2 regions of the Methylibium petroleiphilum PM1 genome follow, and region 1 is predicted to be linked to the other one. Evidence: predicted binding sites of a transcription regulator. Region 1 holds the regulator's gene; the other holds the start of a gene.

Evidence for each region. The regulator FliA, encoded in region 1, starts transcription of late flagellar genes. The targets are predictions, from matches to a motif close to CTAAAGTTTNNNNNNNNNNNGCCGNTA.
Region 2: the regulator FliA is predicted to act here: its motif matches at 1,845-1,871, upstream of MPE_RS14470 (flagellin).

Annotation. Positions count from the first base shown of each region.
Region 1 is NC_008825.1:3,268,992-3,284,354, forward strand. It holds gene flgA (flagellar basal body P-ring formation chaperone FlgA) at 1-659, shown strand, start outside; gene flgM (flagellar biosynthesis anti-sigma factor FlgM) at 798-1,106, shown strand; gene MPE_RS15525 (hypothetical protein) at 1,147-1,539, shown strand; gene flhB (flagellar biosynthesis protein FlhB) at 1,709-2,872, shown strand; gene flhA (flagellar biosynthesis protein FlhA) at 2,982-5,084, shown strand; gene flhF (flagellar biosynthesis GTPase FlhF) at 5,122-6,687, shown strand; gene MPE_RS15545 (MinD/ParA family ATP-binding protein) at 6,719-7,618, shown strand; gene MPE_RS15550 (RNA polymerase sigma factor FliA) at 7,669-8,382, shown strand; gene MPE_RS15555 (methyl-accepting chemotaxis protein) at 8,414-9,760, shown strand; gene MPE_RS15560 (DUF6607 family protein) at 9,882-11,030, shown strand; gene MPE_RS15565 (wax ester/triacylglycerol synthase family O-acyltransferase) at 11,061-12,494, opposite strand; gene MPE_RS15570 (acyl-CoA-binding protein) at 12,603-12,857, shown strand; gene MPE_RS15575 (polyhydroxyalkanoic acid system family protein) at 13,208-13,555, opposite strand; gene MPE_RS15580 (aminopeptidase) at 13,574-14,665, opposite strand; gene MPE_RS15585 (hypothetical protein) at 14,696-15,363, opposite strand, start outside.
Region 2 is NC_008825.1:3,044,629-3,059,991, reverse strand. It holds gene MPE_RS14485 (class I SAM-dependent methyltransferase) at 1-609, opposite strand, end outside; gene flhC (flagellar transcriptional regulator FlhC) at 678-1,214, opposite strand; gene flhD (flagellar transcriptional regulator FlhD) at 1,241-1,564, opposite strand; gene MPE_RS14470 (flagellin) at 2,119-3,333, shown strand; gene MPE_RS14465 (flagellin) at 3,546-4,760, shown strand; gene fliD (flagellar filament capping protein FliD) at 4,883-6,316, shown strand; gene fliS (flagellar export chaperone FliS) at 6,447-6,881, shown strand; gene MPE_RS14450 (flagellar protein FliT) at 6,919-7,218, shown strand; gene MPE_RS14445 (flagellar brake protein) at 7,269-8,024, shown strand; gene MPE_RS22820 (PAS domain S-box protein) at 8,221-11,424, shown strand; gene MPE_RS14435 (response regulator) at 11,483-12,079, shown strand; gene MPE_RS22815 (sensor histidine kinase) at 12,109-13,551, opposite strand; gene MPE_RS14425 (response regulator) at 13,608-15,363, shown strand, end outside.

The DNA of each region.
Region 1 (15,363 bases):
CCGCGTCGCTGCCCGCCCGGGCGCAGGACGCCGCGGCCACCGCCGTGCTGGCCGAACAGGTGCGCAGCCTGGCCCTGAAGAGCTCGCAGCCGGCTGCCGGCCTGCGGGTCGAGGTCGAGGCCGGCGCGCTGGACCCCCGCCTCAAGCTGGCGCCCTGCCAGCAGATCGAACCCTATCTGCCCACCGGCTTCAAGCCGTGGGGCCGCACGCGCGTGGGCCTGCGCTGCCTGCAGGGCGAGAAGAAGTGGAACGTCTACCTGCCGATCACCGTCAGGGTGTACGGCCGCGCGCTGGTCGCCGCCAGCGCGCTGCCGGCCGGTACCGTGCTCACCGCCGCCGACCTGCGCGAAGCCGAGATCGACCTCGCGGCCGATCCGGCCGCCGCCCTCACCGATCCGCAGGAGGCCATCGGCCGCTCGCTGCTGCGCATGGTCAGCGCCGGCGAAGACCTGCGCCAGAACCTGCTGCGCGCCCGCCAGTGGTTCGCCGCTGGCGAGACCGTGCAGCTGGTCGCCGTCGGCCCCGGCTTTTCCGTCCAGAGTGAAGGCCAGGCGATCACGCCGGGCCTCGACGGCAGCCCGGTGCGCGTGCGCACCGAGAGCGGCCGCATCGTCACCGGCCTGCCGGTCGGCGAGCGGCGCGTCGAGTTGCGGCTGTGACCCGCGCCTGAACCCGGAGCTTGCCGTGCCATCGCGTCGCTGTTACAAAAGAATCTCTCAAGTTCGGCGAGCCCTCGTCGATACCGCTGGGATGTTGAACCGTCCGGGGGCTCTGCCCCTGGATTGCAGGAGTCCGTCATGAAGATCGGTCAAACCTCCACGCCCGCCGCCGATGCTGCGATCCTGGCTCGCTCCAATGCCGAAGCCGGCGCCGCAGCGGCCAAGGCCCGCGTCGCTCAGGCCGCAGACGCCGGCACCAGCACGGTGGAGCTCTCCAGCACTGCGACGGCCCTGCTGGCCGGCGCCAGCAGCCCGGAGTTCGACGCTGCCAAGGTGGAGCGCATGAAGCAGGCGATCGCCGACGGCTCCTTCAAGGTGAACGCCGATGTCATCGCCGACAAGCTGATCGCCAATGCGCAGGAAATGCTCGACGCCGTGAAGCGCTGAGCCCGGTCCGCCGATTCCCACCGCCCTTCCCCACGCCCTCATGCAGACCGATCCGAGCTCCACCCAGCTGCGCGCGTCTGCGCCCCAGATCCTCGAGGCCTCGATCGCCGACGTCGAGCAGCGCCTGGCCGCCCTGGCGCAGGCGCTGCTCGAGCGCGACAGCCGCGGCGTCGACACGGCCGCCGTCGAGCTGCAACGCGCCCTGGCCACCGCCCTCGACTGCTTCAGCCGCCACCGCGGCCCGGTGCCGACGGCCCTGCGCCAGCGCCTGGCCCAGGCCAGCGGCCAGGTCGCCTCGCAACGCGACACGCTGGCGCGCGCCACCGCGGCCCTCGACCGCGCGATCGAGGTGCTGATCCCGCGCGAAGCAGCCGTCTACAACGCACGCGGCGCAGCAGCGCTGGCCGCGCACAGCGGGGTGGTGAAGGCCTGAGGCCCGGCGAACCCCAGGCTTCTTCCTCGCGGCGCTCTCAGGAGCGCCGTTCGCATTCCGGGCGGCATTCGGCCCGCGACCGGAAAAGCACGGTCCCTGCCCCGCTTATCTCGCTCAAGTTTTCGCGGCCTCCCGGAAGAATCCTCCTTCAGGACTCTTCCGAGGAACCATGGCCGATCAAGGCGCCCAAGACCGCAACCTGCCCGCGTCAGAACGCAAGCTGAAGAAGGCGCGTGAAGACGGGCAGGTGCCGCGCTCGCGCGACCTCGGTCACTTCGCGGCCGTAGCGGCCGGCATCGCCCTGCTGGCGGCGATGGCCCCCACTGCCACCGGCTGGATGACGCGGCTGCTGCAGAGCGGCCTGCGCTTCGATGCCGGCACCCTCAACGGCACCGCCAGCATGTCCGAGCGCCTGGCCGAACTGGGCGTGCAGTTCGCGTGGGCGATGCTGCCGATCGGGGCGGTGATGGTGCTGGCGGCGCTGGCGAGCAGCCTCACGGTCGGCGGCTGGAACTTCACGCTCAAGGCGATCGAGCCCAAGTTCAGCAAGCTCAACCCCCTGACCGGTCTCCCGCGCATGCTGTCGGCCGACCGCCTGGTGGACACCGTGCGCAGCTGCGTGCTGGCGCTGGTGATCGGGCTGGTCGGTGCCTTCTATCTGTCGCAGAACGTCTTCCAGTTCACCAGCACGCTGACGCTGCCGCTGCCCACTGCGCTGGCCCAGGCCGGCAACGACGTGCTCTACGGGCTGATGTTCCTGCTGCTCGCGCTGGCCGTGTTCGCCCTGATCGATGTGCCACTGCAGCGCTTCCAGCACGCCAAGCGGCTGAAGATGAGCCACCAGGAAATGAAGCAGGAGCACAAGGAGAACGAGGGCAACGTCGAGGTCAAGGCCAAGGTCAAGGCGCGCATGCGCGAGATGGCCAACCGCCGCATGCTCGCCGCCGTGCCCAAGGCCGACCTGGTGGTGATGAACCCGACCCACTATGCGGTCGCGCTGAAGTACGAGGAAGGCCGGGGCGGTGCCCCGCGCGTGGTCGCCAAGGGCGCCGACCTGATGGCGATGCGCATCCGCGACCTCGCCAAGGATTCCAAGGTGCCGGTACTGCAGGCCCCAGTGCTGGCGCGTGCCCTGTACGCGCACGCCGAGCTCGACCGCGAGATTCCGATCGCGCTCTACACCGCGGTGGCCCAGGTGCTGGCCTATGTGTACCAGCTGCGCGCCGCGCTGGCCGGCAAGGCACCGCTGCCGGGCGAACTGCCCGAGCTGCCGGTGCCCGCCGAGCTCGACCCGCACAACAAACCGTCTTCCGATGCCGGAGCCCTCGCATGAAGTCACTGACACCCATCGGAGCTGAGCGGGCCGAGCGCCGGGCCGCTCCCAAGCCGGCCCGCACCCCCACGGGGGGGCGAACGGCGTACTCGCCGGTCGGGGGGCGGTCATGAACCCGATGCTCTCCCAAGTCCAGGCCTGGCTGGGTCCCAACGCCCGCATGATCCGCAGCCTGGCAGTGCCGCTGCTGGTGCTGATGGTGCTGGCGATGATGGTGCTGCCGCTGCCGCCGCTGGCGCTGGACCTGCTGTTCACCTTCAACATCGCGATCGCGCTGATGGTGATGATGGTGTCGGCCTACATGGTCAAGCCGCTGGACTTCTCGGCCTTCCCGGCGGTGATCCTGCTGACCACGCTGCTGCGGCTGTCGCTGAACGTGGCCTCGTCGCGCGTGGTGCTGATGGAAGGCCACACCGGCCCGGGCGCCGCCGGCGCGGTGATCGAGAGCTTCGGCCACTTCCTGATCGGCGGCAACTTCGCGGTCGGCATCATCGTGTTCGCGATCCTGGTGGTCATCAACTTCATCGTGGTGACCAAGGGCGCCGAGCGCATCGCCGAGGTCGGCGCGCGCTTCACCCTGGACGCGATGCCCGGCAAGCAAATGGCGATCGACGCCGACCTGAACGCCGGCCTGATCGACGAGAAGGAGGCCAAGCGCCGTCGCGCCGAGGTGGGCAACGAGGCGGAGTTCTTCGGCTCCATGGACGGTGCCAGCAAGTTCGTGCGCGGCGACGCGATCGCCGGCATGCTGATCCTGTTCATCAACATCGTGGGCGGCTTCATCATCGGCGTGGTCCAGCACGACCTCAGCGCCGGCAAGGCCGCCGACAGCTACATCCTGCTGGCCATCGGCGACGCGCTGGTGGCGCAGATCCCGGCCCTGCTGATCTCGGTGGCGGCCGCCATGGTGGTGTCGCGCGTCGGCAAGGAGCAGGACGTCGGCGAACAGATCATGGGCCAGATGTTCAAGACGCCCAAGTCGGTGGGCATCGTTGCCGGCGTGATCGGGCTGCTGGGCGTGATCCCGGGCATGCCGCACTTCGTGTTCCTGCTGATCGCGAGCGCGCTCGGCTACGTCGCATGGCTGATGCACCAGCGCGAGCAGCGCGCCAAGCTGGCGCCCCCCAGGCCGGCCGCCGCGGCCGGCCCGGCCCCCGACGCCGAGGCCAGCTGGGACGACCTGCAGCCGGTCGACACGCTGGGCCTGGAAGTGGGCTACCGCCTCATCGCGCTGGTGGACAAGGAACGCCAGGGCGACCTGATGACGCGCATCAAGGGCGTGCGCCGCAAGTTCGCGCAGGACGTGGGCTTCCTGCCGCCGTCGGTGCACATCCGCGACAACCTCGAGCTGCGCCCCAGCATGTACCGGCTCACGCTGCGCGGCGCCGTGATCGGCGAGGGCGAAGCCTTCCCCGGCATGCTGATGGCCATCAACCCCGGCCACGCCAGCACGCCGTTGATCGGTACCACCACCACCGACCCGGCCTTCGGCCTGCCCGCCACGTGGATCGAGGAGCGCCAGCGCGAAGCGGCGCAAATGGCCGGCTATACGGTCGTTGATTGCTCGACCGTGGTGGCGACCCACCTCTCACACTTGATGCAAGTGAATGCAGCGCGCCTGCTGGGCCGCGTGGAAACGCAGCAGCTGGTCGAGCATGTGACGAAGTTGGCACCCAAACTCATCGAAGACGTGGTCCCGAAGATGGTCCCCATCGCCGCCCTCCAGAAACTGCTCCAGCTGCTGCTGGAGGAAGGCGTGCACATCCGCGACATGCGCTCGGTGGTGGAAGCGCTGGCCGAGCACGTCGGCGCCAACCCCAACCTCGCCAACGACCCGCAGGAGCTGTCGCGCCGTATCCGCGTGGCACTGGCGCCTGCGATCGTGCAGCAGATCTACGGCCCGGTGCGCGAGCTCGAGGTGATCGCCATCGAGCCCGACCTCGAGCGCCTGCTGTCGCAGGCCCTGACCTCGCAGAACGGCCCGGTGCTGGACCCCAGCATGGCCGACATCCTGACCCGTTCCGCCGCCGACTCCGCCAAGCGCCAGGAGGACCTGGGCCACCCGGCCTGCCTGCTGGTGCCCGATGCGATCCGCGTGCCCATCGCCCGTTTGCTCAAGCGCGCCGCGCCGCGGCTGCGTGTGCTCTCGCACAGCGAGATCCCAGACACCCATTCGATCCGCATCGGCTCGATCATCGGCGCCGCCGCTTGATCCGCCCCCCTGACAGACCCCGACCCAGAGGCTCCGCATGAACGTCCAACGCTTCACAGGCCGTACCTCGCGCGACGCGATGACCAAGATGCGCCAGGCCCTCGGCGACGACGCCGTGGTGCTGTCGACCAAGCCCTGCCCCGAAGGCATCGAGATGCTGGCGATGGCGCCGGGCGCGCTGGCCGCGGTCGAGCGCCAGGCCGCCGTGCAGCAGCAGGCCGCCGCCGCGCAGCCGGCGCCCGCCAAGCCCGCGAAGCCGGTCAAGGCCGCCAAGGGTGGCCGTTCCGCGACGGCCGACGATGTGCAGCAGGACGTGGAACAACTGTCGATGAGCACGCTGTCCTTCCAGGACTACGTGCGCGACCGCATGCTGAAGAAGCGCGAGGCCGCGTTGCGCGGCGAAGCGCTGCGCGAGGAACGCACCGAGCCGACCCTCAACGTCGCCCCGATGGCGCCGGCCCGTGCCGCCGCCCAGGCGACGCTGTACGCCCAGGATCTGGACGACGACGATGCGGTCGACGCGGCGGTCGATGCCGTGCAGCACCGGATTGCCAGCCAGCAGGCCGCCACCATGCCGGTGCTGCGCGAGCAGGTGGTCTACGGCCGCCAGACACAGTCCGCCACCGCCAGCCCGCCGATCCTGCGCGAGGCCCAGGCCGATGCCACGATGCTGAGCGAGCTGCGCTCGATGAAGGGGCTGATCGAAGAGCGCTTCGGCGCGCTGGCCTTCATGGAGAAGCTGCAGCGCGAGCCCGCTCAGGCCAAGCTGACCCAGAAGCTGCTCGAGTGCGGCTTCTCGCCGGTGCTGATCCGCAAGCTGGTGGCTGGCATGACGGCCGACGTCGGCGACGAGCAGGCCTGGGCCGCCAGCGTGCTGGAGCGCAACCTGATGACCGGCGAGCGCGAGCTGCCGATCGAGGACCAGGGCGGCGTGTTCGCGATGATCGGCGCCACCGGCGTCGGCAAGACCACCTCGACCGCCAAGCTGGCCGCCGCCTTCGCCACCCGGCATGGCGCGTCCAACCTCGGCCTGATCACCCTCGACGCCTACCGTCTCGGTGCCCACGAACAGCTGCGCGCCTACGGCCGCATCCTCGGCGTGCCGGTGCACACCGCCCACGACCGCACCGCGCTGGAAGACCTGCTGGAGCTGCTGTCGGCCAAGAAGATGGTGCTGATCGACACCGCCGGCGTCGCCCAGCGCGACACCCGCACGCGCGAACTGCTCGACATGCTGGCGCACCCTTCGATCAACAAGCTGCTGGTGGTCAACACCGCCGTGCAGGGCGAGACCATCGACGACGTGATGACCTCCTACCGTGCCGCCGCCTGCAAGGGCATCGTGCTGTCCAAGCTCGACGAGGCCGTGAAGCTGGCGCCGGCACTCGACGCCGTGATCCGCCACAAGCAGAAGATCGTCGCGGTGGCCAACGGCCAGCGAGTGCCCGAGGACTGGCATCGCCTGTCGGGTCAGGCCCTGGTGCACCGCGCGCTGCGCGCCACCGGCAGCCCGGCCTACAACTTCGACGCGAGCGAGATGAACCTGGTGTTCGCCACGCCGCAGATGACGGAGCGCCGCCCCGTACCGGCCGGCCGCGCCTGAGCTTCCAGATCCCGACGACCCCGCTGCCGCCATGTCCACCGACCTGCCCCGCCGCGCCTGCCGCCCCGCCACCGACAGCTGGTACAACCAGCTCGACGATCTGCCGACCCACCCCGCACCGGCCGACCAGGCCCAGGGCCTGCGCCGCCTGTTCGTGAGCCGCACGATGCGCTGCATCCCGGTGGTGTCCAACCCGAAGATCGCCTTCGGCGGTGCCCTGCTGGAGCGCCTGTGCAGCGCCTACGCCGAGCAGGGTCTGCGCACGCTCGTGGTCGACGCCGGCGAGAACGCCCGCGCACCAGCCGAGCTGGCGAGCTTCGACCTCGCAGAGGGCGTGGAGACGCTGAGCCCGCACGTGAGCTACCTCGCTGCCGGCGGCCTGACGCTGCGCTTCGTGGATGCGAGCGGCTCGACCTCCGGCTTCCTCGACGCCATTTCCGAAGCCGCTCCCGACATCGATGTGCTGCTGGTGCATGCCAGCGCTGCCGAACTGGCCCGTCTGTTCGCGCGTCGCGTTCAGGAGCTGCAGGCGGCCACGGTGCGCCCCATCGTCCTGTGCGACGAGCAGCCCGACAGCGTCACGCACGCTTATGCGGCCATCAAGCTGCTGGCGACGCGCGCCGCCTTGCTGACGCACGACCTGCTGTTCAGCGCCCCGCCCGATTCGCCGCGCGCGGCCAAGGTGGCCGAACGCATGGCGCGCTGCGCCGACGACTTCCTGGGGGCCACGCTGCACGACTGGGTGGCCGTCGACCCGGCCGAGGCGCCCACCGATGGCCCGAGCCTGCGGCTGAAGCGCCTGGCACGTGAACAGCTCGCCTGCGCACTGCCGCACACCGTGAGCGACAGCGTGTTCGGCGCACTGGCCGGCGAGATCGGCGCACGCTCCGCGCTGCCGTCGCTGGGCTCGCGCCTGCCGCGGTCGCGCTGAATCCCCGATCGAAGACCGAACGAACCGCCGAACACCGCCTGGAGCCCGACATGTACACCGCCACCGGTCGCCTCGAAACGAACGCCATGATCAAGCAGTACAGCCCGCTGGTGCGTCGTCTTGCGCACCAGATGATCGCCAAGCTGCCGGCCAACGTGGAGATCGACGACCTGATCCAGGTCGGCCTGATCGGCCTCACCGACGCGATGTCGCGCTTCGACAGTGCGCAGGGCGTGCAGTTCGAGACCTTCGCCACCCAGCGCATCCGTGGCGCGATGCTCGACGAGCTGCGCGGCAGCGACTGGATGAGCCGCGGCAACCGCAAGCAGCAGCGCGAGATCGAGGTCGCGGTGCACAAGCTGCAGCAGCAGCTCGGCCGCGCGCCGGCGGAGAGCGAGATCGCCAAGCAGATGGGCCTGTCGCTTGCCGACTACCAGGAGCTGCTGGGCAAGGTGCGCGGCACGCAGCTCGTCTATCTGGAGGACATGTCCGGCGACGATGGCGACAACGACTTCCTCGACCGCCACGTCGCCGACGAGAACGAGAACCCGGTGGCCCTGCTGCAGGACCATCGCATGCGCCTGGCGCTGATCGAGGCCATCAAGACCCTGCCCGAGCGCGAGCAGTTCGTGATGGGGATGTACTACGAGCAGGACATGAACCTCAAGGAGATCGCCGCAGTGCTGGGCGTGACCGAATCGCGCGTCTGCCAGCTGCACAGCCAGTCGATCGCGCGCCTGCGCGCCAAGCTGCGCGATCACTGAAACCCAAACAAGAAGCGAGCACGAGACAACCATGCTGAGCCTGTTCAAGAAGACCCCGAGCGCGGCCACCGACCCGGCACCCGTCGCGGCGCCAGCTCCCGACCTGCGCCAGGCGGTGCAGAGCATCGCCCAGGCGGCCTCCCGTCTCGGCCGTGACGCGGCCGAGGTGCGCGGCCTGATCGAGGACAGCAACCAGGTCAACCAGCGCCAGGTCCAGGCGCTGCAGACGCTCGGCAGCCAGCTGGGCGAGGTGCAGCGCGCGCAAGGGGGCATCGGCACCACCACCACCGAGAGCCTGAAGGCGGTGGAGCGCGCACGCGCCGCGGTGGAGCAGGTGGGCACCGAGGTGGGCGGCATCGTCGACACGCTGCGCCAGGTGGCGGCCGCGGCCGGACAGATCACGCAGATCGCGCTGCAGACGCGGCTGGTGGCGTTCAACGCCTCGGTCGAGGCCGGCCGGGCCGGCGAGGCCGGACGCGGCTTCGGTGTCGTGGCCGACGCGGTGAAGGACCTGTCGGCCAAGGTCGAGGCCTCGTCGAAACAGATCATGAGCACCGTGGCCGAGCTCGACCAACGCGTCGGCGCGCTGGCGCGCGAGATCCAGTTGCGCGAGGGCGAGGCGCCGCAAGGCGCCTTCCACCGGGCGCTGGCCGAGGTGCAGGGCGGGGTCGGCAGCATCAGCGCCGCGGCGGTGCAGAGCCGCACGATCTGCGACGGCCTGAACGAGCAGATGGCCGCGATCGACCGCGAGATGCAGCGCTCCAGCCAGACGCTGGGCAGCGCCACGGCGCGCAGCGAAGCCTTCCTGAAGGTCAGCGAGAACATGATCGAGGTGGTGGCCGACTGCGGCATCGACACCGACGACACGCCCTACATCCGCGGTGTCCAGGAGGCGGCCTCGCAGATCAGCAAGTTGCTGGAGGACGCGCTGCGCACCAACACCATCGCCATCGCCGACCTGTTCGACGAGAACTACCAGGCCGTGCCCGGCACCAACCCGGCCCAGCACACCACGCGCTTCGTCGCGCTGGCCGACCGGCTGTTCCCGCAGGTGCAGGAGCGCCTGCTGACGCTGAACCAGAAGGTCGTCTACTGCATCGCGGTCGACCGCAACGGCTACGTCGCCACGCACAACCGCCAGTACTGCAACCCGCAGCGCAGCAACGACCCGGTGTGGAACACCGCGAACAGCCGCTACCGCCGCATCTTCAACGACCGCACCGGCCTCGCGTCGGCGCGCAACACCCGGCCCTTCCTGCTGCAGACCTACCGGCGCGACATGGGCGGCGGCAACTTCGTGCTGATGAAGGAAGCCGCAGCACCGATCACCGTCAACGGTCGCCACTGGGGCGGCGTGCGGCTGGCGTTCCAGTTCTGAGCCTGACCCGATCGACACAGGACGGCGCCCCAGGGCGCCGTTTTTCATGGGCGAGCGCCAAGCCCGGACATTCGGCAGGTGCATTGCGGCCGGCCGCGCGAACGCGCACAGAATGCGCCGCATGAAGAAGTCCCCCGCACTGCTGTTCCTGCTTGCGCTGCTGACCCTGCCCTGGGCCGCTGCGGCCTACACCGAGGCGACTCCGGCCGCCGCACCCAGCCAGTTCATCTTCGCCTGGCCGCTCGGCGAGGCGGCACTGAAGCCGCGCGGCGCCAGCACGCGCGGCGTGCCGGTCGAGCTCGACACCGCGGCCGGCGAGGCCTGGAAGCGGCTGCGCGAGCCCGGGCTCAGCGCGCGCGAGCGCGACCGCCGCGCCATCCTCGCGATGGCCGGTCCCTACCGCGTGAGCTTCGACTTCCTCGAAGTGCTGCGCTTCGACCCCGCGCTGAAGCCGGACGCGCCCTACCAGAGCTGGGGCACCGAGCAGGTGTTCGTGTCCGAGGACCGCGGCGACTTCATCGCGCTGCAGCACATTCTGGTGATGAGGGTGCAGATGCAGGACGGCCAGGTCAGTGAGCCCATCGTCGTGCGGCACTGGCGGCAGGAGTGGCGCTACGAGGCCGACAGCCTGCTCGCCTACGAAGGCCGCAACACCTGGGTGCGCCGGCCGGTGCCGGCCGGCGAACGCAGCGGCAGCTGGGTGCAGAGCGTGCTGCAGGTCGACGACTCGCCGCGCTACGCGGCGCGCGGGCGCTGGCAGCATGGCGACAGCTTCTCCACCTGGATCGGCGACGAGACCTGGCGCCCGCTGCCGCGGCGCGAGTTCAGCGTGCGCAGCGACTACCAGGTGCTGGTCGGCAGCAACCGTCACACCATCACGCCCGGCGGCTGGGTGCAGGAGGAGAACAACCTGAAGCTCGCGCTCGGCGACGGCGGCCGGCCGCGCGCGACGTTGCCCTATCTGGCGCGCGAGTACGGCGTGGCGCGCTACGAGCGCATCACCGGCCACGACTTCAGCGCCGGCCAGACCTACTTCGAGCGCACCGAGCCGTTCTGGGCCGAGGTGCGCGCCGCCTGGCGCCGCATCGGCAGCGCCCAACCGCGCTTCGCGCTGCGCGCACCGGTCGACCAGGGCGGGCTGTTCGCGCCCTTCTTCGAGTACGCCGAGGGCCTGGTCGAGGGCAAGCGTTTCGACGTCGACGATGCCCGGCGCTTCATCGACCGGACGCTGGCCGAGCGCTACCTGGCCGGCCTGCCGGCGCCGCCGTGATCGCCACCGCCGGGCGTGCGTGAGGCGCCCTCACTCACCCCACGGCAGCATCAGCGTCACCAGCAGCAGCTTCTCGAACTCGGGGGCGAAGCGCTCGATGATCGCCTCGGGGTCCGGGCACAGCGTCGAGTCGGTGATCAGCCCGAACTGCACGCCGCCACCATAGGAGAGGATGGACACGCCCATGCCGATATCGCCCGACTGCGGCACCCAGAACATGGTCTGCCGCAGCGTGGCGCCGCAGAACTTCAGCGGTTCCTTCGGTCCCGGCACGTTGGTCATGACCGCCGTCGCCTTCTTGGCGAACAGGTTCAGCAGCGCGTGCTGCACCGGCTTGACCAGCAGCCCGGCGATGGCGAGCACGCCGAACGCGAGCACCGGCTGGTAGCTGCCCTTGAGCTCGTTCATGCGGCGGCGCACCGCGTAGACACGCTGCACCGGGTTGGCGATGCCGATCGGCAGCACCAGCGGCACCAGGCCGAAGCGGTTGCCCAGCTGATGTGCCTTCTCCAGCGGCCGCAGGTTGACCGGCACCATCGCACGGATCTCCTTGCCGGTGGGATCTTCGCCCTTCGCCGCGAGGTAGCCGCCGATTGCGCCGGCGGCGCAGGCCAGCAGAACGTCGTTGATCGACGCGCCCAGTGCCTTGCCGACCGAGCGCACGTCGTCCAGCGGGATCGGCTCGCACCAGGCCACGCGCTTGCCGGTGCCGGGCTTGCCCTTGAGCCGCGTCGGCGAGTCGTCGGGCATCAGCGCGAGCGCAGCGACGTCCTTGACGATCTGGGCGCCGGTGAGCGCCATCTCGACCGAGCCGAACAGCGGCTGCTGCGGCTTCGACAGCAACTCGACGGACTTGGCCACGCCGTCGCCGTAGAGGCCGATGGCCTTGATCGCGACGTCGGTGATCGGCTTGAGCACCGCGTCGCTCAGCCAGTCCTTCTCGTCGTCGGGCTTCTGCGCGCGCTCGGGCGGCGGCTTGCCGCCGTCGGTGATCGACAGCATCACCGAGATCAGCGCGATGCCGTCGGCGATGCAGTGGTGGATGCGCGCGATCATCGCGCTGCCGCGCCGGCCTTCGACGTCGGGGTAGTCCTCGATCAGGTGCAGCTGCCACAGCGGGTGGGCCGGGTCGAGCGGCGTGGTCGCCAGCTCGGCGGCCCGCGCCTCCAGCGCCTGGCGCGGGCTCTGACCCTTGCGCGGCGACAGTCGCTCGCTGCGCACGTGGCGCTGCAGGTCGAAGGCGCGGTCGGTGACCCAGCTCGCGCCCATCGCGTCCTCCACCACCTTCTGGCGGAAGCGCCTGTACTTCAGCAGGCGCTCCTCGACACGCTGGCACAGCGCCGCATGCGACACGCCGGGCTCGAGCAGCCAGACGCCCAGGATCATCATCAGGTTGGACGGGTTGTCCATGCGCAGCCACGCGGTATCGACACGCGACATGCGCTCCGGCGTGGCGGTGGCCATCAAGGGTCTCCTCGGGTTGTTCTCGGGTTTTGGCCGCGACGATGCTCGGTAAGATCGACAGCGTCAATCTGATTTTCACTGCTGTCCCCTGCCCACGAGGAGCGCTCCATGGCCGATCTGAAAGCCCGCTTCGATGCCGCCGTCGCTGCGTCCAAGACCCTGCCGGAGAAGCCGGACAACCAGACCTTGCTGAGGATCTACGCCCTCTACAAGCAGGCAACCGCCGGCGACGTGGACGGCAAGCGCCCCGGCTTCTCCGACATGGTGGGTCGCGCGAAGTGGGACGCGTGGAATGAACTGAAGGGCACCGCCGGCGAGTCTGCGCAGCAGGATTACATCGAGTTGATCGAGTCGCTGAAGTAGGGAGTCGCGCTTGGCATGTGCAGCGTGTGAGCGCTGCTGACCAGGGCATCGGGTGAACGGCTGCGTTCGTGTCCCCCGCGGCCGGCCCCGCGGGCCGACCGCTCCTCCTTTACCTCACTTCGCCATTCACCCGATGCCCTGGTCGCACGCACCACCGCGGCACGCGAAGGCTTTACAACCCCAGCACACCGCGGTGTATTGAAGCGCCGTGACGGGCCGCTGTGTGGAGTGAAGTAGAGGAGGAGAGCCCGGCCGGAGGGCGGGCTCGGGGGACATGAACGCAACACAGTGGACCGGCGCGGCGCCCGCTCAGCGCTCGCATACAGGCCGTATGAAACGTGCAGACCTTGTCAGGTCTTCTTGCGCGCTGCCTTCTTCGCCGCAGCCGGCGCCTTGGCGCGCTTGTGCTCCGCCGCCAGCAGGCCGTCGAGGTTCTTCTCGATCTCGCCCTCGATGGTCTTCTGGAAGGCGCCGAGCAGGAAGCTCAGCTTCGCGGCGAGCTCGAAGGCATCGCTGCGCACGAGCAGCGTGCCGTTCACGCCACTGCGCGTGAAGTGCACCACGTCCTCGTCATCGCCCTCCTCCACCGTGCATTCCATGCCGAACTTGGCCTCCGCATCTTCGGCCCATTTCCACGCGATCTCGCGGGCGCGCTTGAGGCCGAGCTGGTGGGGGCGATGCAGGGCGATGTCGGGCATGGAGGCACTCGGTTCGGTTCAGGGCGGCGGCAGCTGACGGCCGGCTCCGAGTGTGGCGCGGCGTTCGGCCTGCGGCAAGCTGGCGAGGCGCCGCACCTCGGCGTAGAAACGCGCGAAGTCGCGACCCTCGGCGGCGAACAGTGCCTCGAAGCCCGGCACCAGCGCGTTGTAGGCCGACTGCACCCCCAGGCTGGCGTTGTTGGCCCGCGCGAACCAGGCGTCGTAGCCGCCGTAGCCAGCCCACGGACCTGCCTTGAGGCGCGCGTGTTCGGCGCGCATCTGCGCCATCAACGTGGCCTTGCCGGCACGCTTGTCGGCTTCGCTGCCGGGCCCGCGGTACAGCGCGTCGAGCTGCGTGCGGGTGGCGAGCACGAGCGTGCGGAAGTCGCGGCGGCGTGCGTCGTAGCGCTCGTACTCCTCGCGTGCCGACACATCGGCCCGTTGCGCGAGCCAGCGCTCGCCACCGAGGCGTTCGACCGCGGTCGCGAAGCTTTCGTTGAACTCGGTGTCGTCCTTTGCATAGGCCACCTGGTGCGCCAGCTCGTGGAAGATCAGCCGTGCCAGCTCGCCTTCGGGGTAGCCGATGAAGGTATTGAGCAGCGGATCGGCAAAGAAGTCACCGGGCAGCTTGCCGAGCGTGGAATAGGCAGGCACACCGTAGACGCTGACCTCCTGGCCCTGGGACAGCAACTCGGCCGCCAGCGCGTCGGCCGCGCCGCGGTCGAAGTAACCGCGGTAGCCGACGCAGCCGACCACCGGGAAGCACCAGGTCTTCAACCTCAGCGACAGCTCGGGCGCCGCGACCACGTTCCACACCACGGCAGGCCGGCCGAGGTCGGCATAGCGGCGGTAGCTGGCGTTGTCGGGCAGGCCCAGCTCCTGGACAGCGAAGTCGCGGATGCGCTGGCTCAGCAGCAGGCGCTCGCGCAGCACGGCCGGCGTGCCGGCGTCGGCCAGCCAGTCGTCGACCGGCTTCGCGGCGCGCATCACGCCGAGGTGGCCCTGCACCGATTGCGAGAGGTAGGCGACGCTGCCGCAACCGCCCAGCAGCGCCAGCGCAGCACCGACCGCGACAAGAGTGAACCACCAGGACCGTGCACGCAGCAGCATGGCGCGCAGTCTACGGCCCCATGCGGGGCGCTACAGGTAGCGGCGGATACCGGTCAGCGCAGGGACCCCACTGGCCTCGAGCCGGTCGACGGCCTGCGTGAAGCAGGCGTCTGCGCGCACCGGCCCCAGCAGTTCGGCGAGTGCCACGTACATCACGTTGATCAGCAGCGTGCCATGGCCGCCGGCCGGCCAGTCGCCATCGAGCGTGCTCACCTGCCCGCTCCACCACAGCGAGGCCGCGTGCTGCTGGGGCCGCGGCAGGCTGGCAGCGTGGCGGATCAGCGCGCGGCGCACGCGCGCCGGCGTCAGGCCGACCGGCAGGTCGCGAGAGAGCTGGGCCTCGATCGCCGCGAAGAAGGCCTGCAGGGCCGCCACCCCCTCGCCCAGCCGCGGCGCCACCGGCGCGACGGAGCCCGGTGGCAGGCTGCCCGGCTCGGTGGACTCGAAGGGTTGCGAGGACAGTGGATCGTCCGGCAGGCGCCGCGGGTCGCTCTGCAGCGCGCGGAAGATCCTGAGGTGCAGTTCGGCTTCCTTGCCGGCCAGGCCGAAGCCGTCGGCGATCTGCCGGCAGTAGCGGCTCAGGCCGAGGAACAGCGCGCCGCGCCCCTGGAACTGCTGGCACCACAGCATCACCGCGTCGCGCACGCGCGGCGCCTCCAGGTACTCGGCCAGCGCGTGCGCCAGCGCACGCCGCACGG
Region 2 (15,363 bases), 220 kb from region 1:
GCCGCGGCGGACTGCGGCGCCGACCGGCGCTCTGCCGTGCCGCAACCGGGCCGCCAGCGCCAGCGGCCAGCTCCATTCGACGCCTTCCAGCCGGGCCTGCGGGTAGGCGCGGCGCAGCGCCGCGAGTCCGGCACCGAGTCCGCAGCCGGCGTCGAGCACGGTCGCGCCCGGCGGCAGCGGCACGCGCTCGGCCAGGCGGTCGAGTGCGCCGGCCGGCGTCGGGAACAGCGGTGCGTCGCGCCAGGCCTGGAGCGGATAGGCGAGCAGCAGCAGGGCCAGCGGCAGCAGCCACGCCCAGCCGGGCAAGCCGCTCGCGGCGCCGCTGGCCAGCAGCGACACCGGGAAGCCGGCTGCGACGATCAGGCTGCGCATGCGGGTGCCGCTCAGGCTGCCGAGAGCCAGGCCGGTGGCCGAAGCGCAGGCGATCGCCAGCCAGAGCGGTGCGGGTGTCGAGCGCAACAGCAGGAAGAGCGCCCAGGCGGCGGCCCAGCCCAGCAACGCGGGCAGGGGCCAGAGGCGTTGCAATGCCGGCCCGCGGCGGATGCCGCTCGGGGCAACCGGGTCGGGCCGCGCAGCGGTGACCGGTGGGACGGGCAGGGCGGATGACATCGAGGGCGTCCCGGAGGAGGCCGCGAACGGAGGGGCCGGTACCGAGGGCGGCTGCCGGCGGGAGGAGATCAGTGCAGTTGGAGGGCGCCCGCCGCCTTGCCCTTGCCGGCGCGCGCCGGCGGGTTGCACAGGCCGCAGGTGAAGTGCTTGCCGATCTCGTGCGGGTGCGTGACGAAATGCCCACCGCACTTGGAGCATTCGGTCATGGTCAGCATGCCGTTGTCCACGAACTTCACCAGGCGCCAGGCACGCGTGACGGACAGCAGCGCTTCCAGGCCCTGGGCTTCGGTCTGCTCGAGATAGAGACGGTAGGCCTTGATCACGGTGTCGATCTCGTCGAGCGCCGCAACCTTGTTCAGGTATTCGTGGATGTTCAGGAACAGGCTGGCATGGATGTTCGGCTGCCAGGTCATGAACCAGTCCGTGGAGAAGGGCAGCTGGCCCTTGCTCGGCGACTTGCCCGCCACTTCCTTGTACAGGCGCAGCAGGCGCTCGTAGGACAGGTCGGTCTCCGACTCCAGCACCTGCAGGCGGGCACCGAGCTGGATCAGCGTGACGGCACGTTCGATCTGCTTGGCTTCGGTGAGGATGCTCTTGTTGCGCATGATGTCGGTCTCGCAGGGGTCGTCGGTCAGGCGGCTTCCTGATGGCGGCCAGCCATCAGGATGTTGGCGTGCAGGCGGCTGACGCTGTCGTTGGCGGCGCCCTTGCCGTGGTTGGTCAGCAGGCTCCACACCATCTCGTCGTCCACGCGCATGCGGCACAGCAGCGTGTTGCCGGAGGCGATCTTCATCATCTGCGCCGGGCTCAGCAGGCCGATCAGGTCGGCCGTCTCTTCCGAGATGCCGAGGCGGAACAGGGCCTGGTCGCGGTCGGCGCGGATCAGGCTCTGCGCCAGCATCAGGTAGGACAGATTGGCTTCGCGAATCTCGATCAGGATCTGTTCGGTGTTCATCAGGGTGCTCCTCGTGCAGCTGCCGGTCGTCTTTCGCTGGTGCAGCGGGTGTTCGTTTCAGCGTGAAATGGATTGTGAAGATCGGAGATGCACAGGAACATCAGCCCAGTTCTGTGGTTCGGGTCTCGCTTATTCGACCGCCCGTGTCAGGCAACTTCCTACACGCCCCAGTAGGCAGCGCGTCGACGCGGCGGCTCAAGTGGCGGCGCGAGATGCCGATGACGGCCGTGGTGAGGAGGAAAGTGCTCTTCCCGGCCAGGCTGACAGGAAACCCGCAGCCCTCAAGTTGCCAGGACGGGCTCCGATAACCCCCACAACGGGACCAAGCGATCGGTTCCGGGGTCCGGAGTAGGCGACCGATGTTTCGTAGAGGGCACAACCATTCCGCCCCTCCCACGAGATCTGAGGATGACGTACGCCGGGCGCAGCAGGCCCTCGAAACCCGCTGTTGGAGATCGAGGGTTAGTTCACGGTGATGAGGCCCCAGGGCCGAGCCACCGAGGCAATGCCGGCGCTGCCGGAGAGTCATTTCAACCGTTCAGGAGATTCAGATCATGGCAATGTCAGTCAACACCAACATCGTTTCGCTCAATGCGCAACGCAACCTCGGCACCTCTCAGTCGTCGCTGGCAACGTCCATGCAGCGCCTGTCTTCCGGCCTGCGTGTCAACAGCGCGAAGGACGACGCCGCCGGTCTGGCGATCGCCGAGCGCATGAACGCGTCGGTCCGTGGCCTCAATGTCGCGGCGCGCAACGCCAACGACGGCATCTCGCTGGCGCAGACCGCCGAAGGCGCGCTGGGCAAGGTCGGCGACATGCTGCAACGCATGCGTGAACTGGCCGTCCAGTCGGGCAACGCCACCAACAGCGCCGACGACCGCAAGGCCCTGCAGGCCGAAGTCACGCAACTGCGCGACGAAATCGACCGTGTGGCGAAGCAGACGACCTTCAACGGCCGCAAGCTGCTCGACGGCTCCTTCACCGCGGCGGCCTTCCAGGTCGGCGCCGGCGCCGGCGACAACATCACGGTCGGCAGCCTGACGAACGCATCGGCCAGCAACCTGTCGAAGATCACCTACGCCGAAATCTCCAGCGGTGACCTGGCGAAGGACGACACCGACATCACGACGCTGGACGCGATCGCCGACGGCGACCTGCAGATCACGATCGACGACGGCGGCGACAACGAACTGGTGGTCGAGGTGGGTGCGATCGCCCAAGCGAGCTCGGGCTTGGAGCGTCTGGGTCAGGTGGCCGAGGCGATCAACCGCAAGACCAGCGACACCGGCGTGTCGGCCTACCTGGTGGCCAATGACGACGGCACCTACAAGCTCGACATCAAGGCCTCGCGCCTGGATGCCGACGGTGCCCCGCTGTCGGTGGAGTTCACCGGCTTCGATACCACGACCACGGGTCTGGACGAAGGCGACGTGCCCGCCGCGGTGACGGATGCCATTGGCATCGACGCGCTGAGCATCGAGACCGAATCGGATGTGTGGGTGTCGATCAAGAAGATCGACAGCGCACTGGACCAGGTGAACAGTGCCCGCGGTACCCTGGGCGCGATCCAGAGCCGCTTCGAGAATGCGGTGTCGAACATCCAGATCCAGGCGGAGAACACCGCGGCCTCGCGTGGCCGGATCATGGATGCCGACTTCGCGTCGGAAACGGCCAACCTGTCGCGCTCGCAGATCCTGCAGCAGGCCGGTACCGCCATGGTGGCCCAGGCCAACCAGCTGCCGCAGCAAGTGCTGTCGCTGCTGCGCTGATCGGCCTCCCGCGGCGGCCTCCGGGCCGCCGGCCCCGGGATCCTCGGGCCCCGTCCGTCAGGACGGGGCCTTTTGCTTTCCGGGGCCGAAATGCGCCGGAAGTCGGCCTCTTTTCGATCCATCGTCACCCCCGCAGGTCACCAAGAATGGCTACACCGAACAGGTAAGCCGGCTTCGGGCCGGAGATCCTCGATTCTTCAAGGAGCATTTCCATGGCCCAGACCATCAACACGAACGTCATCTCGCTGAATGCCCAGCGGAACCTGAACACCAGTCAGTCCTCGCTGGCCACCTCGATGCAGCGGCTGTCGTCGGGTCTGCGCGTCAACAGCGCGAAGGACGATGCCGCCGGCCTGGCGATCGCCGAGCGCATGAACACCCAGGTGCGCGGCCTGAACGTCGCGGCGCGCAACGCCAACGACGGCATCTCGCTGGCCCAGACCGCCGAAGGCGCGCTGGGCAAGCTGGGCGACATGCTGCAGCGGATGCGCGAACTGGCGGTGCAATCGGCCAACGCCACCAACAGCGCCGACGACCGCAAGGCGCTGCAGGCCGAAGTGAACCAGCTGCGCGACGAAATCGACCGCGTGGCCAAGCAGACCAGCTTCAACGGCAAGAAGCTGCTCGACGGCTCCTTCACTGCGGCGACCTTCCAGGTCGGGGCCAACTCCGGCGATGCGATCACCGTCGGCAGCCTGACCAACGCCACCGCGGCGGTGCTCTCGAAGATCACCTACGCCGAGGGCGCGAGTGCCGACCTGACGCTCGACGGCACGACCATCACGGACCTGGCCGCGATCGCCGACGGCGACCTGCAGATCACGATCGACGGCGGTGGCGCGAACGAGCAGATCGTCGAGGTCGGCCCGATCGCCGAGGCCAGCACCGAAACCGAACGCCTGGGCCAGATCGCCGAGGCGATCAACCGCAAGACCACGGACACCGGCGTCTCCGCCTACCTGGTGAAGAACGACGACGGGACCTTCAAGCTCGACATCAAGGCATCCAAGCTGGATGCTGCGGGCGCGGCGCTGGCGGTGGAGTTCACCGGCTTCACCACGGCGACGACGGGCCTGGACGAAGGCGACGCGATCGCCGAGGTCGCCGACGACATCGGCCTGAGCGACTTGAACATCGAGACCGATTCCGCCACCTGGGTGTCGATCAAGAAGATCGACAGCGCGCTCGACCAGATCAACGGCGCACGCGGCACGCTCGGCGCGCTGCAGAGCCGCTTCGAGAACGCGGTGTCGAACATCCAGATCCAGGCCGAGAACCTGTCGGCCGCGCGTGGCCGCATCATGGACGCCGACTTCGCGATGGAAACGGCGAACCTGTCCCGCGCCCAGATCCTGCAGCAGGCCGGCACCGCGATGGTGGCGCAGGCCAACCAGCTGCCTCAGCAGGTGCTGTCGCTGCTCAAGTAAGACGCCTTCCGGCGACCTGCTTCGGAGAGCCGCGGCTGTCCGGTGCCTGACGGCGCCGGGCCCGCGGCTTCAGTTTTCTGCGCGAGCGCCGATAGCTCCTCATCAATCCGTCCGGACTCAGCATGGCCATTTCTTCACCCGGTCTCGGCAGCGGCCTCGACGTCAGCAGCATCGTCTCGCAGCTCGTGGCGCTGGAGCGCAAGCCGCTGGAGAAGATGCAGACCGCGGCGACGTTCATGCAGACCCAGGTCTCTGCCTACGGTCAGTTGCAGAGCCTGGTGTCCGCCGTCGGCGACGCTGCGAAGGCGCTCGCCAAGCCCACCCTGTGGCAAGCGGCGTCGGCAGGCACCAGCGACGCCACCTCGGTCGCCGCCACCGCCAGCGCGGGCGCCGCCATCGGCAGCTATTCGGTCAGCGTCTCCCAGATCGCACGCGCGCAGAGCCTGGCCTCGGCGGTGTTCACCGCGCCGACCGACGTGGTCGGTGCCGGCAAGATGACGATCGAACTCGGCGGCTACAACGTCGCGAACGATCCGGCGTTCACCCCGAAGACCGGATCGACGACGCTCGAACTCGAGTTCGCGGAGGGCACGACGCTCGAGCAGGTGAAGACGCAGATCAATGCGGCGAACGCCGGAGTCTCGGCGGCGATCGTGCGCGACGCGAACGGTGCCCGCCTCACGCTGACCAGCACCACGACCGGACTGGACAGCACCCTGCGCGTCGCCGTCAGCGATGCCACCGGGGCGCTGACGGGCCTGGCCTACGACCCGGCCAGCGGTGCCAACCCGATGACGCAGACGCAGGCCGCGGTCAATGCCCTCGCATCGATCAACGGCCTGGCGATCGAGTCGCCCACGAACCGCCTGACGGGCACGCTGGACGGCGTGACGCTCGATCTCGTGAAGGTCACCACCGCACCGGTCACCGTGAATGTCACGACGAACACCGGGACGATGCGCGACGCGATCAAGAAGTTCTCCGACGCCTACAACGCGCTCAACACCTACTTGGTCACGCAGACCAAGTACGACGAGGAGAACAAGATCGGCGGCACCTTGCAGGGCGACAGCGCCGCCGTGGGGCTGCGCAATCAGTTCCGCGCCATGCTGCGCCAGGACAGCGCGGCCTCGGCCGAGCTGACCCGCCTGTCGGACATCGGCTTCAACGTGCAGCGCGACGGTTCCATCGTGCTCGACAACGCCAAGCTCGACGCGGCGCTCGCGAAGCCGGCCGAGCTGTCGAAGCTCTTCACGACAAACGACACGGCGAACCCCGCGTCGACGGGCCTGGGCGTGCGTTTCCAGAAGCTGGCCGACATGTCGACCGGCACCGAGGGCGTGATCGCCAGCCGCAACGCCGGGCTCAAGGCCCGTCTGGAGCGCAACCAGGATGACCAGGACAAGGTCAACGACCGTGCCGACCGCATGCAGGTCCGGCTGACCCAGCAGTACACGGCGCTGGACACCCAGATGGCGAAACTGAGCGCCCTGTCGACCTACATGACCCAGCAACTGGACGGCCTGTCGAACCTCTACAAGAAGAGCGACAACTGAGGTCGTTCCCGATCCGCGCATTCGCGGGATCGGTTGAAACGCAGGGCGATTTTCGAGTGTGTGGCGCTCAAGACCGGGCGCGCAGCGGCCGATAAACACTCAGCCCCACTCGAATGCCGGACCTTCAGTCATGTTTGCCCAGAGCAGCCCCTACTCGCCGTCGCGCCACCACGCCTCCAGCCAGGCCTACAACCTGGTCGGCGTCGAGACCGGTATCGGCGGCGCCTCGCCCCACCAGCTGGTCGCGATGCTGTTCACCGGATTGCTCGATGCCGTGGCGCGTGCGCGCGGCGCACTGCGCGATGGCCAGATCGAGCGCAAGGCACACGAACTGAGCCGGGCGGTCCGTATCGTCGAGGAAGGACTCAAGGGCGGGCTGAGCCCGGCCGGCGGCGCCCTGACCGAGCAGCTGTCATCGCTCTACAGCTATGTCAGCACGCGCCTGATGCAGGCCAACCTGCGCAACGACGATGCCGCGCTGGCCGAATGCGTCAGCCTGATCGAGCCGCTGCGCGATGCCTGGTCGACGATCCGCGCCCAAAGCGACGTGCCGGCGGTTCGCTGAGCGCCCCGACGACGATCCATCGACAAGGAAGTTTTCGATGAGTACGCCATTGCTGAACTACTACGAGGCCATCGAACGCGCCAGCGAGCAGATGCTCGAGGCCGCGCGCGGCGGCAACTGGGACCAGGTCGTCAAGCTCGAAGGGGCCTGCGCGGTGCTGATCAATCAGCTCAAGCAGGCTGCGGCGACCCGTGAACTCGGCGCGGACGAGCGCCAGCTCAAGACCCGCATCATGAAGCGCATTCTCGTCAACGACGCCGAGGTCCGTACCCTGGCCGAGCCCTGGCTCGAGGACCTCGATCAGCTCCTGGCCGGCCGGCCGAAGATGCTGCACTGATCGAAACCGAACCCGATTCCCATCAGACTGCTGCCGAGAGAATCCGAGCGATGGAAACGCTGCCGATGCCGCTGGAGGCCATGAGCGGTTCTCCCCATGGCCTGGGTGAATTCAGGGTGAGCGCGCCGGCCGAGGTGTTCAGCCTGCTCAAGCAATGCGCCGACGGCAACGTGCTGTTGAGCCTCAGCTCACCGGAGGGCGCCGCCTACACGACCACTGTGTGGGCACTGGACCCGGCGCGGGGGCTGCTGTGCCTGAGTGCCGACGGCGGCGACATCAAGCTCCAGCGCCTGCTGGAGAGCGAGGAGGTGGTCGCGGTGGGCTACCTCGACAGCGTCAAGCTCCAGTTCGACCTGCACGACCTGGTGCTGGTGCACAGCGGACGCGCCAGCGCGCTGAATGCGCGCTTCCCGCGCGAGCTCTACCGTTTCCAGCGACGCGGCAGCTACCGCGTGCGGCCGCTGCTCAACACCAGCCCGACCGCCACGCTGCGTCATCCGGCGCTGCCCGACATGCAGCTGAGCCTGCGCGTGCTCGACGTGAGCATCGGCGGCGTTGCGCTGTTCCTGCCCGACGATGTGCCGCCGATCGAGCCGGGCGTGCAGATCGCGCAGGTGCAGGTCGACCTGGACGGCGACACCCGCCTGCAAAGCGGCCTGATCGTCCACCACGTGACGCTGCTGCACCACGAGTCGCGCGGCGCGCGGCTGGGCTGCGAGATGCTGAACCTCGGCGGCGACGGCGAGCGCGCGCTGCAACGCTACATCGACCAGACGCAGAAGCGGCGGCGCCTGCTGTCCTTGTGACGGTCCGGCAGGCCGCTCGGCCCGGAGGCGGGGCGGGCCCCCGCCCGTGTTTTCCACAGTCGGGACAGCCTGTCCGACAGGCTCCTTGACCTTACACTCCGTGACAGTTGCCCAGGCCTCCTGCCTGGCCGAGCAGTTGCTGTCCGAGCCCGTGCCTTTGGTCACTCCCGCTGCCCTTCCTGCCCAGCCGCCACCGGTGAGCGCTGCCGACGCCGTGGTTCTGTGGCACGGCTTTCTCGACACACTGAACGACCCCCTGCTGATGCTCGACGCGCAGGCGCGCGTGCGTTTCGCCAACACGGCCGCCCTGAGGCTGTTCCCGTTCGAGCCGGGCATGCCGCTGGAAGATCTGCCACCGGTGATCGACGGCGGTCTGGTGTCCTGGGTCCTGGATGTGCTGGAGGGCCGGGCAGACGAGCTGCTGAGCAGCTTTCCCGATGCCGCGCTCAGCCAGCTCAGCGCCCAGCGCTGGGCCCTGCGCCTGCCGCCAGCGCGGCGCGAGCGCGTGGCGGCCGCGGTGCAGACCGCGGCGGAACCGCTCGCCGAGGTGCGCCGGCTGTACTGGCACTCGCCGTTTCCTGCCATCCTGGAAGACGGCCACTTCCGCATCGTCGACGTCAACCAGGCCTTCGTCGACTACACCGGCTGGTCGCGCAACCGCCTCGTCGGCATGGACACGCTGACGCTGGTGCCGATCGAGGACCACCTGCTGTGGGAATCCACCCGCGACCCGCCGGCAGGCGCTGAACTGCCGGCGCTGATGGAGCGCCGTCTGGTCGACGCGCAGGGGCGTGACCGCTGGTTCCGCGGGGCGCGGCGTCAGGTCACGGACACCGAGGGCCGTGCACTGTGCCTGACGGTGATGCAGGACTGCACCGCCGAGAGGGCGGCCCGAGAGCGGGCGGAGCGTTCACTCAGCGAGCTCGATCAGTGGTTCGAGCTCAGCCCGGTCGGCATGCTGGCCTTCGACGGCGCCGGCCTCGTGCTGCGCAGCAACGCCGTTTTCGAGGCCCTGGTCGGTCGGGTGCCGGTGCTGTTGAGCGAGGCTCCCCCGGGACTGAACGACCTGCTGGGCTGGCATGGGCCGCGCAGCCTCGGTGCGCTGCAGCCGGGTGGCGAGGCCGCCGAGCGTCGCGGCTGGGTCGCGGCCTTGCCAGGGGCGCGCTCCCGCTCTCCCCGCCATCTGCGGGCGAGGGTGCGCTGCACCGATGCCGTGGCCGGTAGCGAGTCGCGCTACATCGCGGTGATCGAGGATCTCAGCGCGGAGCAGGCGCTCGATCTGGCGCAGGCCCAACTCGGGGCGCTGGTCGACGCGGCCGGCGTCGGTGTGGCGCTGCAGAGCGTCAGCCGCGATCTGGTGCTGTCCGATTCGCTGCCCGAGTTCGAGCGGCTGCAGCGGGCGCTGCGCGCCGGCGAGGCGGCTCAGGCGCGCTACGCGATCCGCCATCCCGAACTGGGCATGCGCTGGCTGCTCACGCGCGTGTCGCCACGGCCGGACGGGGACGGCGACCCCTCGGTGGTCACGCTCGACGTCACGGAGCAGGAACATAGCCGCGCTCGCAGCGAAGAGCTGCTGCGGGAGCTGAGCAGCATCCTCGAGAGCTCGAGTGCCGGCATCGCCTTCCTGCGCGGCAACACGTTGGTGCGCTGCAATCGCAGCTTCGAACGCATGCTCGGCACCACCTCGGGCGCCGTGGCCGGGTGCAGCGTGCGCGAGCTGTTCGCCGGCCAGCCGCAGGCGCGGCTCGCGGTGGAAGACGCCGAGCTGGCGTTGCTCGAGTCCGGCGTCTACGAGACGGAGATCGAGATCCTGCTGCCGCAGCACGAACCGCACTGGGTGTCGCTGGCGGCGCGCCGCATCGGCCCCCCCGGCCCTGACGCCGAGGTGGTGGCGGTGCTGTCCGACATCACGCGCCTGAAGCGCCAGCAGGCGCAGTTGGAGCGTCTCGCCGACGAGCGCGAGCGCACGGAATCGGCCATGGCACAGCAGGCCGAACTCACCCGGGCCATCCTCGACTCGGTATTCGTCGGCATCGTCACCGTGGGGCAGGGGGGCATCGAGTGGATGAACCGTTCGGCGCGCCGCATGTTCGGCGGTGATCTGGCCGATTTTCAGCACTTCCCCTTGTGCTGCGTGGCGACCAGCGATCCTCAACACCCGTTCCGCCAGGTCGAAGCGCGGCTGGCGTCACCCGACCTGCGCACCGAAGCGGCGGCCGGCAGCTTCGAGTGTCGCGTGCAGGCGCGCGATGGCCGAGCCTTCTGGGTGGTCGGTAATGTGGTTCCGACCGGCGATGCCGAGCAACCGCAGCTCACGTATGCGCTGCTCGACATCGACCGCCGCCGCCGCGCCGAGGCGCGCAGCGCGCAGGCGCAGGCCTCGCTGCAGCGGGTCATCGACCTGGCGCCGTTGGCGATTGCCCTGTTCGATGCGGCCAGCGGCGAGTTGCGGCAGGCCAATCCGCAGGTTGCCGCTGCAGCCGGCCTGCCGGGCGAGATGCTGGTCGGCCGCCGGCCGGAGGAACTGCCGTTGCCGATCGGTGGTGACGTGATCCGCGCCGACCTGCAGGCGGCGCTCGACGCCGGCCAGGGCGGTGATGTCACGCTGCGCGAGTACCGCTTCGAGCATGAAGGGCGCCCGCTGGTCTGGGAGGCACGCTACCTGCCGCTCGGGCAGCCCGGCGAGGTCCCGGACGAGGTGCTGCTGGTGGCGGTCGATGTGACGGAGCAGCGTGCCGCCCAGGCGGCACGCCTGGAGGCTGCGATCGCGCAGCGCGAGATGCTGGTGAAGGAGGTCCATCACCGCATCAAGAACAACCTGCAAGGCGTGGCCGGCCTGCTGACGCAGATCGCCCAGCGGCGCCCCGAGGTGGCGCCGGCCATCCACGAGGCCGTGGCACAGGTGCAGGCGATCGCCCAGGTCTATGGCCTGCAGGTGGGCTCGCAGGGGCCGGTGCAACTGGCCAGCCTGGTCGGCGCGATCTCGACCAACCTGCAGCGCGGCAGCGACCGGACCATCACTGTGGAACTGCCGGACGGCGAGGCGCCGCGCTGGGCCCTGCCCGAGGCCGAGGCGATCCCGATCGCGCTGACGCTCAACGAGCTGCTGGGCAATGCGCTGAAGCACGGCAACGGCGCGGTCGAGTGCCGGCTCGTCAGCGCGGCCGAGGAAGCGCGCATCGAGATCCGGAACGAGGGGCGGTTGCCCGAGGGCTTCAGCCTCGACCGGGTGGCTGCGGGGGTCTACGGACTGGGACTGGTTCGAGCGCTGCTGCCGCGGCGTACCGCAACTTTCGGCCTGGCGCCGGATGCCGGCGGTGTGCTGGCTTGCGTGAGCCTGCGTCCGCCCGGCCTGGTGTCGCTGGAGCCGCGGTCGACGAACATCGGTGTACTTTCATGAGCAAGACCGGCACTCGTGCGGATCAGGGCGCGGTCACGGCCATCAAGGGGAATCATTCTTGAGCAGCAAGGGCAAGATCCTCGTCGTCGATGACGACAGGCTGGTGCTGGCGACGCTGACGCACGGCTTGTCCGCGGCCGGCTATGCCGTGGTCGACGCCGACAATGGCGACGACGCCATCCTCGAGGCGCGCACGCGCCGGCCGGACCTGGCCCTGCTCGACATCCGCATGGAGGGCAAGAGCGGATTCGACGTGGCCGCCTACCTGCGAGAGCACGGCAGCGTGCCCTTCATGTTCCTGTCGGCCTTCTCCGACGCGGCCACGGTGGCGCAGGTGCGGGCCCTGGGCGCACTGGATCACCTGATCAAGCCGGTCGACATGCGGCAGATCCTGCCGGCGGTCGAGGCGGCGTTCAAGCGCATCCGCGGCGGGGTCGAACCGGTCGCCGAGGTCGGTGCGCCGCGTCCGCGCGATCCGCTGTCCGATCCGGTGGCCATCGCGGTCGGCGTGGTGATGCACAGGCACTCGCTGCCGCGTGCCGTGGCGCTGGAGCGGCTGCGCCGGCTGGCGACGCATCACGGGCGGGCGCTGGAGGCCGAGTGCGAGCAGCTCCTGGCCGCGGTCGAGCTGTTGTCGGCGCCTGCGGCGCCGTGAACCGAGTGGCCGTCTTGGCGTCGATCGTTTCAGGTGGACAGGGTGAAGTAGAAGCGGGCTCCGCGGTCGACCTCGGCCTCCGCCCAGATCTCGCCGCCATGGCGTTGCACGATGCGCCGCACCGACGCAAGGCCGACCCCGGTGCCGGCGAAATCGCTGCTGCTGTGCAGTCGCTGAAACACGCCGAACAGCCGATCGATGAAGCGCATGTCGAAACCGGCGCCGTTGTCGGCCACGCAAAACGCACTGTGCTCGCCTTCGACCACGCGGCCCAGTTCGATCCGGGCAACGTGGCGATGGGCGCTGTATTTCCAAGCGTTGCCCAGCAGGTTCTCGAGCACCACGCGCAACAGGGTCGGATCGCCGGTGACCAGCAGGCCGGGCGCGATGCGGACATCGACGCGGCGTTCGGGCGCCTGGCGCTGCAGATCGTCGATCACGTAGCTCGCGAGTTGCGACAGGTCGACCGTCTGGCGCGCCAGAGGCAGCGCGCCGAGTCTCGACAGCGCCAGCAGCGCGTCGATCATGCCGTTCATGCGGGCCGCGGCCCCGAGTACGCGGTCAAGGTGGTCGTTGCCGACGCGATCGAGCAGGCGACCGTAGTCCTCCTTGACAATCTTCGTGAAGCCCTCGACCACCCGGATCGGTGCGCGCAGATCGTGCGACACCAGCGTGCCGAACGACGCCGCATCCTCGTCCGCACCCGCCGGCGACGGGCGTGGGGGCGTCAGGAGCGTCGCGCTCCCCTCGTGGCCAGCGAAGCGGCCCGAGGCGTCGAGGCACACGCATGCCTTCAATCGCCAGCGTTGCAGCGGCCCGCCGCCAGGCGCCGCGAGCCCGACCTCGATGGCCTGGAAATCGGCTTCCGACTCGAGAGCCTGGCGCAGGCCGGGCATCGACGTCTCGTCGAACAGCTGCCAGAACGCCTGACTGTCGCGGCCGGCGTGCAGCGCATGGTCGGCAGGCAGCGCCGTCGCGCGCAGCGCGGTCAGGCGGTGCTGTGCGTCGGTGCGCCACAGCGGGCCCTCGATCAAGCCGAGCAGGCGTCGCACGCGGGCGCGCTCGTCGCGCAGTGCAGCGGCGTCTCGCCGCTGGCGCTGTTGCCACGCCAGGAGACCGAGCAGGACGCCCAGTGCCAGCAGCGCGCCGACCAGCAACAGCCCGAAGGCATGCCAGGGCAGACCCTCGGCAGCGTCGAAGGCAGCTCGCGCGTCGACCGGCAGCAGCAACGCGCCGAGTCCGATGCCCGAGGCTTCCGCGATCCGGGACAGTGCACGCCTGAGGTCGTTGTCAATCGAAATCATGTGATCGATTGTAGAAGTCGCATCCGTGAACGATTGCCGCAGCGGGGCCTCGGCGTCGCGACGGCTCGCCAGCACCCGACAGGAGGGACGGCGGCGGCTTTGCGCGCGGCACCGGGCCACGCCACACTTGCCGACATGCGCACCTGCTCGATCCGCGCCGTCGGCCAACCCGGACGCAAGACGTCCACATCGACACGGCGGGTTCCCGGGTCGGGGGTGGCTCGATGAGCAACGAGCACGTCGACTCGCAGTTCGAGCGTGCCGCGGCCGAGGCGCGCGCCGCGGTCGATCGCCGGGTGCTGCGGCCGCTGCGCGATCTGGCGGTGGCGCGCAAGCTCGCGTTGATCGTGTTCCTGCTGGTCGGCGTGGTCGTCGGCCTCGTCTACCTCAGCAAGCTCAGCTCCGACATCCTGTCCGGCGTGCGCGCCTACGTGGCCGGGGACGGGCTGTGGGCCAAAGGCAACCGCGACGCGGTGTTCTACCTGGTGCGCTATGCACAGACCCACGAGGAAGCTGATTACCGCCAGTACGCAGCGGCGTTGTCCGTGACGCTGGGTGACCGGCAGGCGCGACTGGAACTGGAGAAGCCCGATTTCGACTACGACGTGGCGTATGCGGGCTTCTTGGCAGGGCGCAACCACCCCGACGACATCGACAGCCTGATCTGGTTGTTCCGGACCTTCCGCAATCTGAGCTACATGGACCGGGTGATCCAGCTCTGGACCCGCGGCGACGAGGAAATGGCGCTGCTGCGCAGCTACGGCGACACCATCCGCACGCAAGTGCTGAACGGCAGCCTGAGCCCGGCGCACGCTGCCCTCCTGATCGGCGAGATCGAGGTGCTCAATCGCCGCCTCGTGCCGATCGAGGACGCCTTCTCCACCGTGCTGGGGGAGGCCAGCCGCTGGATCGCCCAGCTGTTGTTCGCTCTGATGCTGGTGACGGCCTGCGGTTTGCTCACGCTCGGGCTGGTGGTCGCCGGCTATCTGACGCGCCGCATCAACCGTCAGATCGACGGGCTGCGCGACGGGGCGTTGCGCATGGCGGACGACGACTTCGAGCAACCGGTGGAGATCGTCTCCGACGACGAACTGGGCCGGCTCGCCGCCACCTTCAACAGCATGCAGGCCCGGCTGCGGGAGCATCGCAGTGCCATCGAGGCCAGCGCCGCCGAGTTGCAGCAGGCCACGGCTGCGGCCCAGGCGCTGGCGCTGCAGGCCGAGACGGCGAGCCAGGCGAAGAGCCAGTTCATGGCGACGATGAGCCACGAGATCCGCACGCCGATGAACGGCGTGCTCGGCATGACCGAACTCCTGCTGGGCACCGCGCTCGATTCGCGGCAGCGACGCTTTGCCCAGGCGGTGTACCGCTCCGGCGAAAGCCTGCTCGAGATCATCAACGACATCCTCGATTTCTCGAAGATCGAGGCCGGCAAGCTGGAACTGGCGCCGGCCGACTTCACGCCGCGAGCCCTGGTCGAGGACGTGTTGGAACTGTTGGCGCCTCGGGCGCAGGAGCGCGGGCTGGAGTTGAGCTTCCGGGAGGAGCCCGGCCTGCCGCCGGCACTGCATGGCGATGCGCTGCGGCTGCGCCAGGTGCTCACGAACCTGGTCGCCAACGCGATCAAATTCACCGAGCATGGCGAGGTGGTCGTCGAGATGCGCCGGGTCGAGCCGACCGCGGCAGAGACGGCCCTGGCCACCGGGGACCGGCTGTGGGTCGAGCTGTGCGTGCGAGATACCGGGATCGGCATTCCCCCCGAGGCCTTGTCACGGCTCTTCATCGCCTTCAGCCAGGCCAGCAGCGGCATGGCGCGACGCTACGGCGGCACCGGTCTGGGGCTGGCGATCTCGCGCCAGCTGGTCGAACTGATGTCCGGATCGATCACGGTCCGCAGCCAGCCGGGGGTGGGCTCGCGGTTCTGCGTTCGGCTGCCCCTGTCGCCGGCCTCCAGCGACGTCGATGTCGACATGCTCGAAC